3 regions of the Nostoc sp. DedVER02 genome follow, and region 2 is predicted to be linked to each of the others. Evidence: riboswitches for the same ligand, from Rfam matches in the RefSeq annotation. Region 2 holds a riboswitch; each other region holds the start of a gene.
The links. A riboswitch is a leader RNA that binds a small molecule or an ion and turns the genes downstream of it on or off. The one in region 2 is predicted to bind cobalamin.
Positions count from the first base shown of each region.

Region 1: another riboswitch for cobalamin. It lies ahead of RMZ41_RS18870 (energy-coupling factor ABC transporter permease); the one in region 2 lies ahead of RMZ41_RS09905 (DUF1636 family protein).
Region 3: another riboswitch for cobalamin. It lies ahead of cobG (precorrin-3B synthase); the one in region 2 lies ahead of RMZ41_RS09905 (DUF1636 family protein).

Region 1 covers NZ_JAVRCP020000018.1:61,869-67,354, forward strand. Annotated here, with positions in the region: gene RMZ41_RS18855 (ABC transporter ATP-binding protein) at 1-512, opposite strand, end outside; gene cbiQ (cobalt ECF transporter T component CbiQ) at 487-1,299, opposite strand; gene RMZ41_RS18865 (energy-coupling factor ABC transporter substrate-binding protein) at 1,296-1,595, opposite strand; gene RMZ41_RS18870 (energy-coupling factor ABC transporter permease) at 1,582-2,358, opposite strand; cobalamin riboswitch at 2,384-2,524, opposite strand; gene cbiM (cobalt transporter CbiM) at 2,890-3,642, shown strand; gene RMZ41_RS18880 (PDGLE domain-containing protein) at 3,673-4,047, shown strand; gene cbiQ (cobalt ECF transporter T component CbiQ) at 4,092-4,871, shown strand; gene RMZ41_RS18890 (energy-coupling factor ABC transporter ATP-binding protein) at 5,121-5,486, shown strand, end outside.
Region 2 covers NZ_JAVRCP020000006.1:170,758-176,243, forward strand. Annotated here, with positions in the region: gene xylB (xylulokinase) at 1-747, opposite strand, end outside; gene RMZ41_RS09890 (HAD hydrolase-like protein) at 1,017-1,388, shown strand; gene RMZ41_RS09895 (alpha/beta hydrolase family esterase) at 1,869-2,831, shown strand; gene RMZ41_RS09900 (cobalt-precorrin-6A reductase) at 2,852-3,589, opposite strand; gene RMZ41_RS09905 (DUF1636 family protein) at 3,592-4,008, opposite strand; cobalamin riboswitch at 4,030-4,194, opposite strand; tRNA gene RMZ41_RS09910 (tRNA-Val) at 4,361-4,434, shown strand; gene RMZ41_RS09915 (DUF4276 family protein) at 4,643-4,804, shown strand; gene mutS (DNA mismatch repair protein MutS) at 4,906-5,486, shown strand, end outside.
Region 3 covers NZ_JAVRCP020000062.1:16,592-22,077, reverse strand. Annotated here, with positions in the region: gene bcp (thioredoxin-dependent thiol peroxidase) at 40-519, opposite strand; gene RMZ41_RS30820 (FAD-binding domain-containing protein) at 786-1,682, shown strand; gene RMZ41_RS30815 (hypothetical protein) at 1,731-2,147, shown strand; gene RMZ41_RS30810 (XisI protein) at 2,311-2,646, opposite strand; partial or broken gene RMZ41_RS30805 (XisH family protein) at 2,634-3,019, opposite strand; cobalamin riboswitch at 3,178-3,310, shown strand; gene cobG (precorrin-3B synthase) at 3,360-4,847, shown strand; gene RMZ41_RS30795 (precorrin-8X methylmutase) at 4,937-5,486, shown strand, end outside.

The DNA of each region.
Region 1 (5,486 bases), on a different contig from region 2:
GCTGTTGGCTCATCCAGCACCAAAAGTTCTGGTCGCAGTACCATCACATCTGCTATAGAAACTCGCTTCTTTTGTCCTAAACTTAGATGATGTACTGGTCTTTCTGCTAAATTAGTCAGCCCAAATTCAATTAATGCTTGTTCTACTCGGTCTTTAATTTCGGCTTCTGGTAAACCCAAATTACACAACCCGTAAGAGATATCTTCTTCAACAATAGAAGCTACTAATTGTTGTTCTGGATCTTGAAATACTAGCCCAACCTTCTGCCGTAAGCTACTCAGATAATTTCGGTTATAAATTAACGGTTCACCGCGCCAACGGACAATACCAGAATTAGGTTTATATAGACCATTAGCTAATAAAAATAGTGTAGTTTTACCACAACCATTTTGTCCAATTAATGCACATCTTTTGCCAGATGGAATCTTTAGTGTTAGACCATTTAAAGCTGATTGTTGTGCTACTGGATAGGTATAATATACCTGCTCAAATTCGAGTAAATATTCCTGCATTCCGCCAAAAGTCCAATGCTATTAATACTACACAGCCGAAAATAGCTTCGATGATATATCGCCCTTGAGGATGATAACGGCGGGGATGCCAAACTCGAAATTCACTCACAAAACCCCGTGATTCCAGTCCGAGAGAGAACTGACTATACCGTTGTAAGGTTCGTTGTAATAGTTGTCCGATTAGTAGCGCTAAACTTTTCATCCCATTAGCAAGAGTGCGGTAGCCACCACGAGAATTTTGTGCTGTCAACAATTCACTAGCTGTATTTAGGAGGATGAAAATAAACCGATACATTAGTAATAACAAATCGCTTAAAAGCACAGGAAATCGTAAGTAACGTAGAGTTTGTAATATCTCCGTGAAAGGGACAGTTAACATGAGAAAATATAAACAAGAAACAGAAGCTAATGCTCTGGTTAAAATTCCCCATGCTTGGATACTGCCACTATGACTGATATAAATATAGAAGTGTCCGAGAGTTAATCCATACCACGAGTCTAATTGCACCTTGGGCAAATCCGTAATTGCTACTCCATTCACCATCAAGGCTGGTAAACTTGTCAAACAAAAAACTATGGTGAACATTAACAAGCGAAAATAAACACCAGCCGGAATTCTTGCATAAATAACTGTCCAAACGCCCAGCCAAAGCGCTATCAAAATTTGCACTAAGGGATGAGTAAAAAGGGAAATTGCAAGAGTAGTAAATGCAAAAATTATTTTATGTTCTGGTGGTAATCTTCGCAGTCGATTAGTGTAAGCTAAAGTGTCTAGTTGCAGGCTCATTCTTCACGTTTTTGTTGAGAACGTCCTTTGTACAAACCAATTGCATAACCAACTACTCCCGCACCTAAAGCTGCTTGGGAAGCAAATAATAAGCTTGCTACTTCACCACTAGGAGGTTCAAACAATGATTTAAACCAGGGTTGATATCCAGGTTGTATTTCAGTAATTGCTTTTTTAGCTTTGTCATCAGAACCAGCAAATTGCCCACCACGCACAAATATTAATGGTGCAACTGCTAAAGCTAAGACAGCTACTACCAACAGCCAGTTACTCAACCCTTTTTTAGATTGACTCATTACCATTTCCTCGCTTGATTAATTGCAACAGTTCCAATTCTTGAGGATTATAAGATTGCAGCCAGTTCCACACCAACACAGTTAGTAATCCTTCACTAATTGCTAAGGGAACTTGAGTTATAGCAAAAATTCCGGCGAACTTGATAAATGACGCAAGAAATCCACCAACGGGGGCAGGAAAAGCTAGGGCGAGTTGAATAGAAGTGATAATGTAGGTGAGTAAATCTGCGATCGCAGCTGCTAGAAATATAGCGATTTTTTGTTTACCACCCAACTTTATTGTTAGATTATATATCCAGTAGGCTGCAAACGGCCCTGCGATCGCCATCGAAAAAGCATTTGCACCTAGCGTAGTTAAGCCGCCATGCGCCAGTAACAAAGCTTGAAATAACAACACCAAGCTACCTAAAACCGTCATGGTGAGAGGGCCAAACAGCACAGCACCTAACCCTGTTCCTGTAGGATGAGAACAGCTACCTGTGACGGAAGGGATTTTCAACGCTGACAACACGAAAGTGAAAGCACCAGCCAAACCCAGTAGTAGTTTTAGTTCCGGGTTCGCTTGAGTAATGCGTGTCAGACTACGCAATCCTAATAAAAAAAATGGTAATGCCACAACCCACCAAAAAACTGCCCACTGGACTGGTAAAAAACCTTCCATAATGTGCATAGCATAAGCGGGTTTGGGGAAACCAACTACCAAGTAAAAACTGATAACTCCCATCAGGGTTAGACTAACTAACGCCTGTTTTTTTCTTTTCATAACCTGTACCTCGCAGATTTATGTAAACGACTTGGTTCCCATCGGCGGGCATCCTGACTCACCTAATTTTGGCTCACAGTTGCGGGACAGCGCCGGATTTACACCGGACTTTCCCCCTTGCGTCCGATGGCTGCTCCCCATCAGAACCGATTGGAGTAACTATATCACTATTGCTCAAGTATCAGTATCGCAAACAAAATAAACTATCAATCTAAATTGTATTTAACCAATAAACCTGAATTTCTCACTTGTGAGAAATCCAAGGAGTGTGGGGGGTAAGACTTCTTCCCCATCCTCCCACACCCTTGTGAGAAATCCGGGATAAAGGGGTCAAGTCCCCATCACCAGAGGGCATGATGGTTTTGTGTTGGTTTTGAAATCCCCATTACAAAACATAATTACGAATTACGAATTACGAATTACGAATTATTTAATATGCCCCCCCACTGGATTGAAGTTTTTAGAGAATACATGGTCTACTAGACAACTAGACTCTTAAATCAATCTGGCTGCAAAGGACACTTCTTAAATATGGAAACAATACCATTTATGGGTGCTTCGTCCTTCGGCTGGCTGTACTGGGTAATACAGCCGCATTTAGCTATGCACATTCCAGATGGCTTCTTAAATTTACCCGTTATTCTTGTCACCTGGATAATTGCTCTTGCCTTAATTACACTATCAATTAAGCGATCGCAGGCAGAATACGAAGAACGAGCCGTACCTTTAATGGGAGTTTGTGCAGCATTTATCTTCGCAGCGCAAATGATCAATTTCCCGATTCCAGGAGGCACTTCTGGACACCTTTTAGGCGGAACACTAGCCGGAGCTTTATTAGGGCCCTGGGCTGGATCGCTAGTTATGGTTGCAGTATTCATCGTGCAAGCTGTTTTATTTCAAGATGGTGGATTAACAGTTTTAGGGGCGAACATCTTTAATATGGGATTAATCGGTACCTTTGCTGGTTATTATCTCTATCGCACAATCAGATTTGCTATTGGGCGCGATACCTTGCGAGGTCTGACAATTGGTGCAGCGATCGCTGCTTGGACAAGCGTAGTAATAGCTTCACTTCTGTGTGCCTCAGAACTAGCTGTATCTGGGACGGTTCCTCTGACAGTAGGTTTGACAGCGATGGCCTCTTGGCATGTCGTAATTGGTATTGGGGAGGCGCTGATTACCGTGGTAGCACTCAGCTTTATTTGGCGGACTCGACCTGACTTATTTTATGATCCACCCCGTCAGATAAAATCACCTATGTCTCGTCCAGTCTCTCGTTATTAAAAGGTGTGATTAAATCAGGATTTAATACTTATGAGTAGCAACCTCTCGCGATCGCGCAACCGGGCTTTTGTTATCGCTGGCTTAGGTATTGCCCTGTTGATTGCAATTTTCCTTTCGCCACTAGCAAGTAAAAACCCAGATGGGCTAGATAGAGTTTCAGAAGACCTGAAGTTTAACAGCAAAGAACTTCAAGATAAACCCGCTCATAAATTACCCTTTTATGGGATTTTTGATGAGTATGCCCTTAGAGGTGTACCTGAAGCGATCGCTACTCCATTAGCTGGATTAATCGGAACATTAGCAACTTTCGGTTTAGCTTGGGGTATTGGCAAACTAGTTGTTCGCGGCTCTAGTTCACCTTCTACACAGTATGACGCTGATTCCGACTTAGATGCGCCAGATTAACAATTTGTAATTAGTATCAAATATACAAGTAGGAACTAAATATCATGCTGCTGCACGTTGGAGCATTTGTGTTAGATGTCGATAGCAAAGAGGCTACTCTCTGGCACAAACTCGCTCCCCGTACCCGAATACTTTGTACCTTGTTGTTTGTATTTGCCAATGTTCTAACACCAGATGGGCATTGGTGGACTTGGGCTATTTATGGATTAGCTTTACTCAGCCTAATATTGCTAAGTAAAGTCACCCTATCAGTACTAGTGAAACGGTTGGCAGTCGAGTTAACGTTTATTAGTGTCGTTCTCTTGGGGACTTTATTTCGGGGTGGTGGCGAGGTGTTATGGTCTTGGGGATCGTTGCAGATTACGACAGTGGGGCTAACTGTTTTAGGTAGTGTCACCCTCAAGGCTCTGTTATCGCTGCTAATACTAAACTTACTGACTTTAACAACTTCGGTAACAGCGCTACTTCATGCCCTGCTGGAATTGAGAACTCCACCACTATTAGTTGCAATTCTGGCATCTATGTATCGCTATATCAGCGTCTTGATTGGGGAGTTTAACGCTATGCGTCGGGCGGCAGAGTCTCGAAATCTGATGAACAGGAATCGCTCGATTCGGTTAATTGTGGGCAACATGATTGGAGCGCTGTTTATCCGCACTTATGATCGCGGAAATCTCGTTTATCAGGCGATGCTCTCACGAGGCTATCAAGGAGTACCACCAATGATGGAAAAAGTCTCGCCAGGGGGACGATCTGATGTTGTAGCTTTAAGCCTGACTGTAATTTTGGCACTGTTGGGTCAGGCTATTTACTGGCGGAATTGAAAAAGAATTCAGAAGTCAGAATTCAGAATTCAGGAGCAGAACCGGAGACGTTTCCGTTGCTTTGGTCAGAATCAATTCATTTGGGGATTCAGACCCGCCAGATCATTGTTGCACCACCAAATTTTCAACTTTGTGGGGGTCTTAAACCCACTTATTCATCCACCACTCGTACAGAATTCATGTCTATTTTCTGAATTCTGACTCCTGACTCCTGAATTCTGTTTGATAACTTTTTTTCACATTATCCCAATGCACCATAATCCAATATCAATTCAAAATCTTAGCTATACCTATCCTGATGGGACTCAAGCTTTAGATAAAATAAATTTGTCTATCAAGGCAACGGAGCGAGTGGCATTAATCGGAGCCAATGGTTCTGGGAAATCCACGCTGTTGTTACATCTAAATGGAATTATCATGCCGCAAGCGGGAGAACTGACCATTGGAGAGTGGTCGCTAAACTCGGAAAATTTGCAAAATATTCGGAATTTTGTGGGTTTGGTGTTTCAGAACCCAGATAATCAGTTATTCATGCCAACAGTTTGGGAAGATGTTGCTTTTGGGCCGTTGAATCTGGGTGTGAAAGGTGAAGAATTGAACCAGCGAATTCTGCAA
Region 2 (5,486 bases):
AACCAAACCAGCCTCTAGTAGTCCGTTACCAAGGGCGGCGGCGGCTGTATCCGCAGCACCAGCGATAACGGGTAAGCCAATAGGTAAGCCAAGATGCTCTGAAGCACTAGCGGTTAGGTAGCCTGCGATCGCGCTAGAGGGGATAATTTTCGGTAGCCAATCACAACGCAGATTCAGGGCTGAGATTACATCCCATGCCCAGTTGTCCGATACAACATCGTAAAGCAAAGTACCACTAGCATCAGATGGTTCAGTTGCAACTTCTCCAGTCAGCCGGAACCGTAGCCAATCTTTTGGCTGAAATGCCCAACGTGCTTGGGCGTAGATAGTAGGCTCGTGTTCTCGTAGCCACAGCAAAGTTGAGCCAGCCATTCCAGCTGTAATCGGGTTGCCCAATCGCTCTAAAATAGCGGCATCAAGGGAATGATAAGCGTTAAGTGTGGCACTAGAGCGACTATCTGCCCAGAGGATAGCAGGACGCAGTGGCTCTCCCGACTCTGAAGTTAGGACAACACCATGCATTTGCCCTGAAAGTGCGATCGCCTGTACCCGATCGGCATGATTTCCCACTGCTTTCCTAACAGCCAAGGCAACGGCTGACCACCAATCCCCTGATTCCGACTCAGCCCATCCAGGTTGGGGTGCATGAACAGGATAGGAGCTTGATGCTTCGCCGATAGCGGTTCCATCTGTCGCCATGAGCAATGCCTTAGCAGAGCCTGTTCCTAAATCAATGCCAAGCAGCATTAGGCTAGTCCTCAAATACTTAAAAGTTAAAAATCCCAAATTAGATTTGTAGTTTTATTAAGCTACACATCGCTTCTTAAGTTGATAATGCCACAGCCATGTAACAGTTGTGCCAGCGTTACTCCAACGAGGAATGAAACCAAGATTTTAGCGAAGCGTGGCATACGCATCGCACAACTTCTTTAGTTATAAACCGATAATCCGCCCAATTCCAGCAGCAACAGTAGCCCTTACCCCACTGATAGAATCTTCAACTGCCTATTGTCGGTATTACCAATCAAGGTGGTGTTGCGGCGGGATACAAATCTATCCAAGAGTGTATTAAAGAACAGCAGTATACCCTTGAGCTATTTCCAGAATTAAGAGAAATCTATTTTTGTCCTGACTTTGAAGGCAAGAAATGTTTCCGCGTTACTCGTCACAATGTCCATAACCACAGTAAAACTAAATGGTCAGGGTACTATCGTAAACCCAAACCAGGAATGTTGCAGTTAGCCATGCTTCGGCACGAACATACTCCCGAAAATACAATCTATGTCGGCGATCGCCCCGAAGATAAAACTGCTGGACGTAGTGCTGGGGTACGGTTCCAATGGGCAACAGATTGGATTGAACAACATCAGGCAGTAATTATCTCTTAATGTCCAGATGTAGTGTAACCTTGGAGCCGAAAAATAAAAGCCTCTAAGAGGTTGTTTGAAAAGTGGTTGGCTGTGATATTAGGTACTTATTGATTCCCCCTAGCCCCCTTTTTAAGTTACCGTGTACACACAAGTCTGAAATAAGAAGAAAACAGATACGCCAGAATGGGCTAAACGCCCCGCTAACGCTAACAGGAGTCAGAATTAATGAGTGGCGGGTTTCTCAGCATAAAGCAACTGCGAACCCGTAGGGTAGGGGTCTTAAACCCATTTATTCAGATAATATATTAATAAGATTATAAAGTATAGGAATCCGGTTTGATTTGGAGAAAATATCCGTAGGATGTGTTAGCGACAGCGTAACGCATCAAACCTGTGATAATAGTGCGTTACGAACTCCGTTCTAACACACGCTACAATACCTAATTTCGTTCAAAAATCAAATAGTAATCCTATATATTATTGAATTTTTAATTAAACATGACTATATATAAAAATGCTGAACTCTTTAAGAAAATTATTACTTGCTTACTGACAATTAGCTTAGTAACAGCCTGTAATGCAATCCGAGCTTATGAAAAAAATCCATCTCAACAAAAAATATTGAGTGGTGATAATTATGGACAGATAAATAATCAAGGACGATTACGCACTTACTATCTTTACATTCCAAAATCTTATCATCCAACCCAACCAATGCCATTAGTTTTAGTATTTCATGGAGATGCTGGTACTGGTCGATCAATTAGTGATGTTACGCGCTTTAATAATTTAGCAGAACAAAAAGGATTTATTGTTGTTTATCCAGATGGAATTGATAAAAAATGGAGCCTTAGAGGTAATTCTCAAGGAAAGGTAGATGATGTTTTATTTGTCAGTGCTTTAATCGATCATCTTAAGCAAGAAATCAATATTGATAGTCATAAAGTCTATGCCACTGGTTTCTCTAGAGGCGGAATCCTTACCCAAGCTTTAGCATGTAAGCTATCTGATAAAATTGCTGCTTTTGCATCAGTAGCTGGCTCTCTTCCAGTTCGACTCAAACCTAATTGCCAACCTCAGACTCCGATCTCAATGATGATCGTTAACGGTACAAACGATCAAGATGTCCGTTATGAAGGTGATGACCACAGTCAACGAGGAGCGCTTGTTTCTATTTCAGATATGTTAAGCTTTTGGCGATCGCACGATCGATGTATTTCATCTGATGCATCTCCACAACTTCCTGGAATTAACTCTAGCGAAAGCTCAAAAGTCAAAGCTGTTTACTACTCAAATTGTAGTGGCAACTCAGAGGTCTTACAATTAGCTGTAGTAAATGGGGGACATTTTTGGCCTGGTGGTGCTTCAACCGATCCCAACCTCAATAAGTTTAATGCCCAGCTTGGCTTAAACGCCAGTCAAACCATTTGGGAATTTTTTCAACGCCATAGTTTATCTTAAGCAACTAAATTTTATCGAGATTATCTTTTTACTTTTAACCACTCTAAAACACCATCAACATCAGTAACCTGTTCTCCTGGCGGTATGGCTGGACGGTTTATCATGACAACCTTCACGCCCAGTTCTCGCGCTGCAATAATTTTGGGTTTTGTCGCATTGCCACCGCTATTTTTGCTCACGATGGTATCAATATTATGATGAATTAGGATTTGCCTTTCATTATTGAGGGTAAAGGGCCCGCGATCGCACAAAATCTCTCCTGTTGGCACTAAAGCATCATCAGTCGGAGGGTCAATCATCCGCATCAGAAACCAAATTTTCTCGTACTTAACAAAAGCGGCTAGTTCTTGCCTGCCAACTGTCAAAAATACTCGCTGTGCCTGGTTTGCTAGAGATGCGGCGGCGGCTTCAACACTGTCAACTTCAATCCAGCGATCGCCACTTTCTTTTTCCCAAGGCGGGCGAATTAACATTAAACGCGGTATTCCGACTTCAGTTGCCGCATCTGCCGCATTAAAAGAAATTTGACTCGCAAAAGGATGGGTTGCATCAATTAATAAATCGATTTGCATTTGACGCAAATAGCTAGCCAATCCAGCTACACCACCGAAGCCACCAACCCGTAAATCGCCCAACGGAATTGAAGGTTCACGGGTGCGGCCGGCTAGAGACGTGATTGCTTCTAACCCTTGAATAGTCGCCAGTTTCGCAGCTAATTCTGCGGCATCTCCCGTCCCACCCAAAATCAAAACGCGCATCATTACAATAAAGGTGGAATTTTTGCTAAAATGCCCTTTTTCATGGCTTCTGGACGCTCCGACCAAGGCAGTAAACCATCTGCTTTAACATAATATTGACTAGCGCATTCTAGTACCGCAGATGCACTACCATCAACGGCTAAATCACCAAATAAATATGTTAATTTGCCTTTGGCAGCAAAAGCAACTACACAAGAACGATTACAAGCACTCATGCATTCAACTTCTTTAATTGGGAATTCATCTCGTAAGTTCCAATCTTGTGCAAGCTGCTGAAGTTCGTTTAGAAGTTTTTGACCACCACTTTCACCTAAGCGTTTTCCCTCTTGCCAAACGCTAGCGCAAGTTTTACACACAAATAAAGTATGGTCAGCAACACCCAAAGGATTCGTTGGGGAAACATTTATAGTAGTAGTCATCTGTACCTCGCAGATATATAGAACTGGTAAATCTATTTCGGCGGGCATCCTGACTTACTCAATTTGAAATTTTAGATTACATTTCAAATTGGTTTACAGTTGCGGGACAGCGCCGGATTTGCACCGAACTTTCCCCGTTACCTCTGGTAGCTGCTCCCCACCAGAACCGAATAACCTTATCGATCATACACTAGGGTCATCTCATAAAAGGATATTACCAACAGCTAACGAGCGAATATCCTAACTTTGCCTAACTCCATAAAATAGTGTCACATAATAAAGTTAGCTTAATTTTCTTTTTTTCTTGCTTGATCCAAGAAGTATATGCTAACGTTAATATTCGTGTGGTTAAGGACGTATAGCTCAGTTGGTTAGAGCGCTACGTTGACATCGTAGAGGTCACTGGTTCGAATCCAGTTACGTCCATTTTTTTGAAATGTCCAGCCTAAATAAACAGTGGGAAAAATTTAGTGCCGTGTTTGTAAACCTGTATACTTACTTGAGTCTATAGGTTACTGAAGACTTGGCTTAGTCTTTAAAAACCTCACACATTTTAGGTGTGGGAGCATCAAAGTAATTACTGCCACTATATCACCTATGTGCTGTTGCGATCGCACCAAAAGGGTAAAAATGCTTGAGCGCTACTCGTCCTACTACAAAAGGTGAGTACCAAAAAATCAAACATGCCTCAAAGCTTTTAGAATTATTGGATGTGGATAAAGTACGTAAGGCTTCGCCAGACTGCGATCGCCTCTTCACCACACTAGCTGCAATAATGGGTGCATCAGCAAGCTAATATAACAAAGGGTAAAATATCCTTGAGCGATCGCAATTCACCCCTAACATCAAGCTATCATCGGATATTGTGGAATTTCTGTGCGTAACTCGATAGCATCTATGACCGCCTCTCACTCTGAAACTCCATCTACCAAACCCGATGCAAGTACTTTTATTTCCGACCATCAGCAGGTTGACCGGAGTAAGCTAAGTCAAATGTACTTGCACTATGTCGAGACGAAGGATAAATATCCTCACGCAATATTGCTGTATCGGGTGGGTGATTTCTTTGAATGCTATTTTCAAGATGCTGTCAAACTAGCGCAAGAATTAGAATTAGTCCTCACTAGCAAGCAAGCTGGTGAACAGGGACGAGTGGCGATGTCTGGTGTTCCGCATCACGCTTGGGAACGCTACACCACAATGTTGGTAGAAAAAGGTTATGCAGTGGTAATTTGCGACCAAGTGGAAGATGCTTCTGAAGCTGCTGGTAGATTGGTGCGGCGGGAAGTAACGCGCATTCTTACCCCCGGCACTTTGTTAGAAGAAGGAATGCTAAAATCCAGTCGCAATAATTACCTAGCAGCAGTGGTAATTGCCGCAAATCATTGGGGTTTAGCTTATGCAGACATCTCCACAGGGGAATTTCTCACAACTCAAGATAGTGATTTAGAACATTTGACCCAGGAATTAATGCGCTT
Region 3 (5,486 bases), on a different contig from region 2:
ACTTACATTAAATTGTGTTTGCATAACTCACTTGGGACTTTACGTAGCTGCTAATTCCTGCAATTTAGTTAAAACTGCTTGTGCATGACCTTTGGCTTTTACGTTCGGCCAAGCATAGGCAATCATTTTATCAGGTGAGATGAGAAAAGTTGACCGAGCAACACCCATATATTCTTTGCCCATAAATTTTTTTAAGCGCCAAGCGCCGTAGGCTTCTGTCAAAATATGTTCTGGGTCACTCAAGAGGGTGATTGACAAGTTATGTTTGCTGATAAATTTGCAATGGGACTTACCCAAATCTGGACTCACGCCTAAGATTTTCGCTCCCACTGCGCTAAAGTCTTGATACAACTCGGTGAAATCTTTCGCTTCGGTGGTACAACCGGGTGTATCATCTTTGGGGTAGAAGTAGAGGACAACCCACTGACTGCTGAGGTCGTCGAGAGTGACTGCATTACCATTTTGGTCAGGTGTGGAGAAATCTGGCGCTGATTGTCCAACTTGGGGAATGTTGCTCATGATGGAAGTGTGAGAGATTGGAATCGCTTTAGAATTGTACATAGATTAAGCGATCGCACGTAACCACTGATTACGAATAGTATTAGTTTTGGTTGAACAATAGTAAAACCCAAATAATTAGATGGCTAACCTACATACACATTTATATTTGCTTATGAAAAAAGTTCTCTCATAAGGTTGAGAGCGATCGCTTCTATTTATCCGCAATAATAATGACTTAGCCTACAAATGTTTTTGTTTATTTATTCTCAGCCTTCAAAGTTCAAATGTCTAAAGATATGCAACGCGAATTTACCAACCGCGATCAGTTGGTAGCCTACCTCCGCGAACAATTCCCAAGTGTAGCAGAACGCGATGAACACATCAGCCAAACTCTGGGAGGACGCAAAGCAGCACAAGAAGCGCTACAAAAAGTTGATGCAGTACAGTACGCGCAAACACGTAATTTTTTCACAGGTGCAGTCACGCGACTTTCGCCTTACATTCGTTATGGTGTTTTGAGTTTGCGAGAAATTCGAGATTATGTCCTTGAACGGGTACAGCAACAAAATGATGCTACGAAATTAATTAACGAGTTAGGCTGGCGCGACTATTGGCAACGGTTGTATGTGAAGTTAGGGGATGGAATTTGGAAAGACCAGGAAGAGTATAAAACTGGTTACACTGTAGCTGAATATGCACCCGAATTGCCGCAAGATATCAGACAAGGAACCACAGGTATGGTTTGTATAGACAGCTTTAGCCATGATTTAAAAGAAACTGGCTATTTACATAACCACGCCCGGATGTGGCTAGCTGCTTACATTGTCCATTGGCGGCAGATTCGTTGGCAAGCAGGAGCCAAGTGGTTTCTCGAACACCTTTTAGATGGAGATCCGGCTAGCAATAATATGTCCTGGCAGTGGGTTGCTAGTACGTTTAGTCAGAAACCCTATTTTTTCAATCGTGAGAACTTAGAACGCTACACTAAAGGCATTTATTGTCAAAAATGTCCCCTTTACGGTCATTGTGATTTTGAAGGCAGCTATGAAGAATTAGAACAGCGACTTTTTCCCAAAGGGGAATTTAGCAAACAAGCTAATAGCCAAAGTTGGCAGCGTGATAAAAAAGGGAAGGGGAGTAGGGGGAGTGGGGGAGGACAAGGGAGACAAGGGAGAGAATAATAACAAATGACAAATGACAAATGACAAATAACAAATGACAAATGACAAATGACAAAACCAATTGTTTGGATACATGGAGATTGCCTCAGCCCATACAACCCTGTACTACAAAAATATCCCGATGCGCCAGCTATCTGGGTTTGGGATGAGGCTTTAATAGAGGAATGGCAACTAAGTCTCAAACGCCTCACGTTTATTTACGAATGCTTGCTAGAGTTACCCGTTGTTATCCGTCGTGGCGATGTGGCACAAGAAATTTTAGCTTTTGCGAAAGAACATGATGCAAATTTAGTTGTCACAGCCGAAAGTCCCAGTCCCCGATTTGATGATATCTGCAATCAGATGGAGCGTTCTATAGGAGTGGAAGTGCTAGAGGTGGAACCATTTTTTGATTATGATGGCTATATTGACTTGAAGCGGTTTTCGCGCTACTGGAAAGTGGCTCAAAATTATGTTTTTGAGTAGGGGAATTGTAAAATTGTTATAGTTTGCGTAGGCGTAGCCCGCCGCAGGCATTGCTAAAGGCTCAGATTCTCCACTTATATTAAAAGTTGGGGATTTTTGGCACATCCTACAAGAAATATTGGGATATTTTATACTTGAAATTCCTCCCAATGACATAGCTTTTTTAACCCACACCAAACCCCGTGTATTGCCTTACTAATGGTTCATGAAATGCCAAAATAATATCTTCCTTTGGAATTCCTAACTTTACTAAGTCATTGGCAATACCAATCTCAGTACCGTCGTTTTGTATCCAAATCTTCCCATCTTTGATATCAAGATGCAAAACACACCCATATTGTCGTCGTCGACTCTTCCAGCCTACGTATACTAATTGATAGCGATCGTTAATAGGATCAAAAATAATTTGTTTTTCTATTTCACTCTTTGATGAACCTCGACTAGCGTATTCTGCCAGTAATTGTTGAATATAAGCTCGATATTGTTCTAATTTTTCCATTCTACAATCCCCTCATTCACAGGATCGTAAACGATTAGCTTTAGTTGAGAGCGTTGAATAACAATTTGAATAAATTGCAATGCAAAGAAGCTGCTATAAGTTCCTAAAGGAACAGCTAAGTATAAAACTCGTTCTGGTTCTTAAATCTCTAGTGCTGTATGAAATTCGTAAATATTTGATTCACCAAGAAAACTTTTAATCTCAACCGCTATTTTTTCTCCGGCTCTCTCAGCTGCTAATATCGGTTCTGCACCCAAATCAATGTACATTCAACCCCACCGACTTCAATTTCTAGAGGATCATCTGTAATCAACCAACCTTCTTTTTCTAGTCCTTTTCTAACAGCATCATGAAAAATATCTTTTGCAGCCATTTAAATATAACTTTCTTAAATATGTAGATGAATCAAGTGCAGCTGACCGCAGGGGATTACAAATTGGTATTGCTTTTAAATATAGCACTGGATATAAAAAGTCAAAGCCCTTGCAATTGATTGACTTTCCGCAATCCGTTAAAAATATGAAGCATTAAATTTTCTGACTACCTTCTCGTGCTAAATTATTAAAGCTTGGAGTTGGGAAACTCCGGTGAAATTCCGGGACTGTGCCGCAGCTGTGATGGGATCGCCCAAGTCAGAATGCCAACTCTCAAGATGTCAAAGAAGACACACTCACCGTCTACTCCCTGCGTTGCACGGGGAAGGAGTTACAAGTTTGCTTTCTGGAGTTGCCACTTGTCCTGGCTTATTTTACGCTACACCCGCCGCAGATGGTATATTATCTCGCATTAGAATACCAGGTGGAATTATTAGTAGTCAGCAATGCCGTGCGATCGCAGATATAGCAGATCAGCATGGCGGCGGCTATGTGGATGTGACTAATCGAGCTAACTTACAAGTCCGCGAAATCCGCACGGGGATCGATGCTGAGGTTCTGAAGCATCTACAAAATATAGGATTAGGTTCTCACAATTCTGTTGTAGACCACATCCGCAATATTATGACCAGCCCAACTGCTGGTATTGACCCGCAAGAATTAATTGACACTCGCCCTTTTGTCCAAGATTGGGATAATTATATTGCTGCACATCCGGCGCTTTCGGGACTGTCGGCAAAATTTAGCGTTTGCTTTGATGGTGGTGGGATAATTCGGGTGTGCGATCGCCTAAATGATATCCTATTTGCTGCTGTCTTAGTTGATGGTGATGTTTATTTCCGCCTCCATCTCAGTGTCGGCGCAAAGGGCCAACCACCTAGTGATACGGGAATTTTGTTACCACCAGAGCAATGTTTACCCCTCTTGGCAGCTTTGGCAGAGGTCTATCTAGCTCATACTAAGACTACAAATAAGCGTCGGCTACGTCTCTTAGAGTTATTGAATACTTTGGGTTGTGAAAATTATCTCCAAGAAGTTCAACAGCGTTTACCTTTCCCTCTTTTGTACGGTGAAGCGGGAAAATACCTAACCCCTCAACCCCTAAAGGAATTCTCTGCTATTCCTCAAGGAGAGGGCAAGTATCAGCATATTGGTATCCATCCCCAACCTCAGCAAGGTTTATTTTACATTGGTATCGTCTTGCCTTTGGGACGATTGGAAAGTAGACAGATAAAGGGTTTGGCAGATTTAGCCGCAAAATATGGTAGCGGTAGTCTTCGGTTAACCCCCTGGCAAAATTTGCTCTTAACTGATATTCCTCTGCAATGGCTTGGTGATATCCAAAGTGAAATTGCTTTTTTAGGATTAGATTCTTCTGCAACTAACATAAAAAGTGCATTAGTTGCCTGTTCTGGAAACAGGGGTTGTGCCTCTTCTGCTACGGACACTAAAAGTCATGCGTTGGCATTAGCGGAGTATCTTGAAACTCGCGTTACTCTCGATTGCCCTATTAATATCCACTTCACTGGCTGCGAAAAATCCTGCGCCCAGCACAGCAAGAGTGATATTACTCTGCTTGGTGTCAGCCTCAATACTGACAGTGGAGCTGTGGAAGGCTATCACGTTTATGTTGGTGACAGCAAGCAGAAATTTGGACGGCAAATATATCAATATGTGACTTTTGCTGAACTACCTGCATTAATAGAGCGGATGCTAGATATATATAAAATTCAACGTCTAAATTCTGATGAGTCCTTTGGGGAATTTGCTAATCGATATGCAGTGCCCCAATTACAGCACTTATTTAATATTATTCCTGAACAATAAGATTCCCAACTTTTTATAAAAGTCAGCAATCTGAGCCTTTCGATTTTCATTGCTCAATCCAAAATTAAAAATCCAAAATCCCAAATCGAATGCCCGACTATATCCGAGATGCCAACGAAATTTACCGTAATTCTTTTGCAATCATCCGGTCAGAAGCAAACCTAGATGTGCTACCACCAGATGTAGCAAAAGTTGCTGTACGTCTCATCCATGCCTGTGGGATGACGGATATTGTTACTGACTTGGGATATTCACCAACAGCAGTGCAATCCGCAAGGACAGCACTAGCAGCAGGAGCTACAATTCTATGCGATTGCCGCATGGTTGCTGATGGCGTTACCAGGCGACGTTTGTCTGCCAATAATCAAGTTATCTGTACTCTCAACGAGCCAGAAGTCCCAGAAATTGCCCAGCGTTTGGGTACTACAAGGTCGGCGGCAGCCCTAGAATTATGGCGATCGCACCTGGAAGGATCGGTAATTGCAATTGGGAATGCGCCTACAGCACTATTTAGATTGTTAGAAATGCTCGATGAAGGTGTGCCGAAACCTGCGATTATCTTAGGCTTTCCAGTGGGATTTGTTGGTGCAGCCGAATCGAAAGCAGCATTGGCGGCAGATAGCAGAAATGTACCATTTT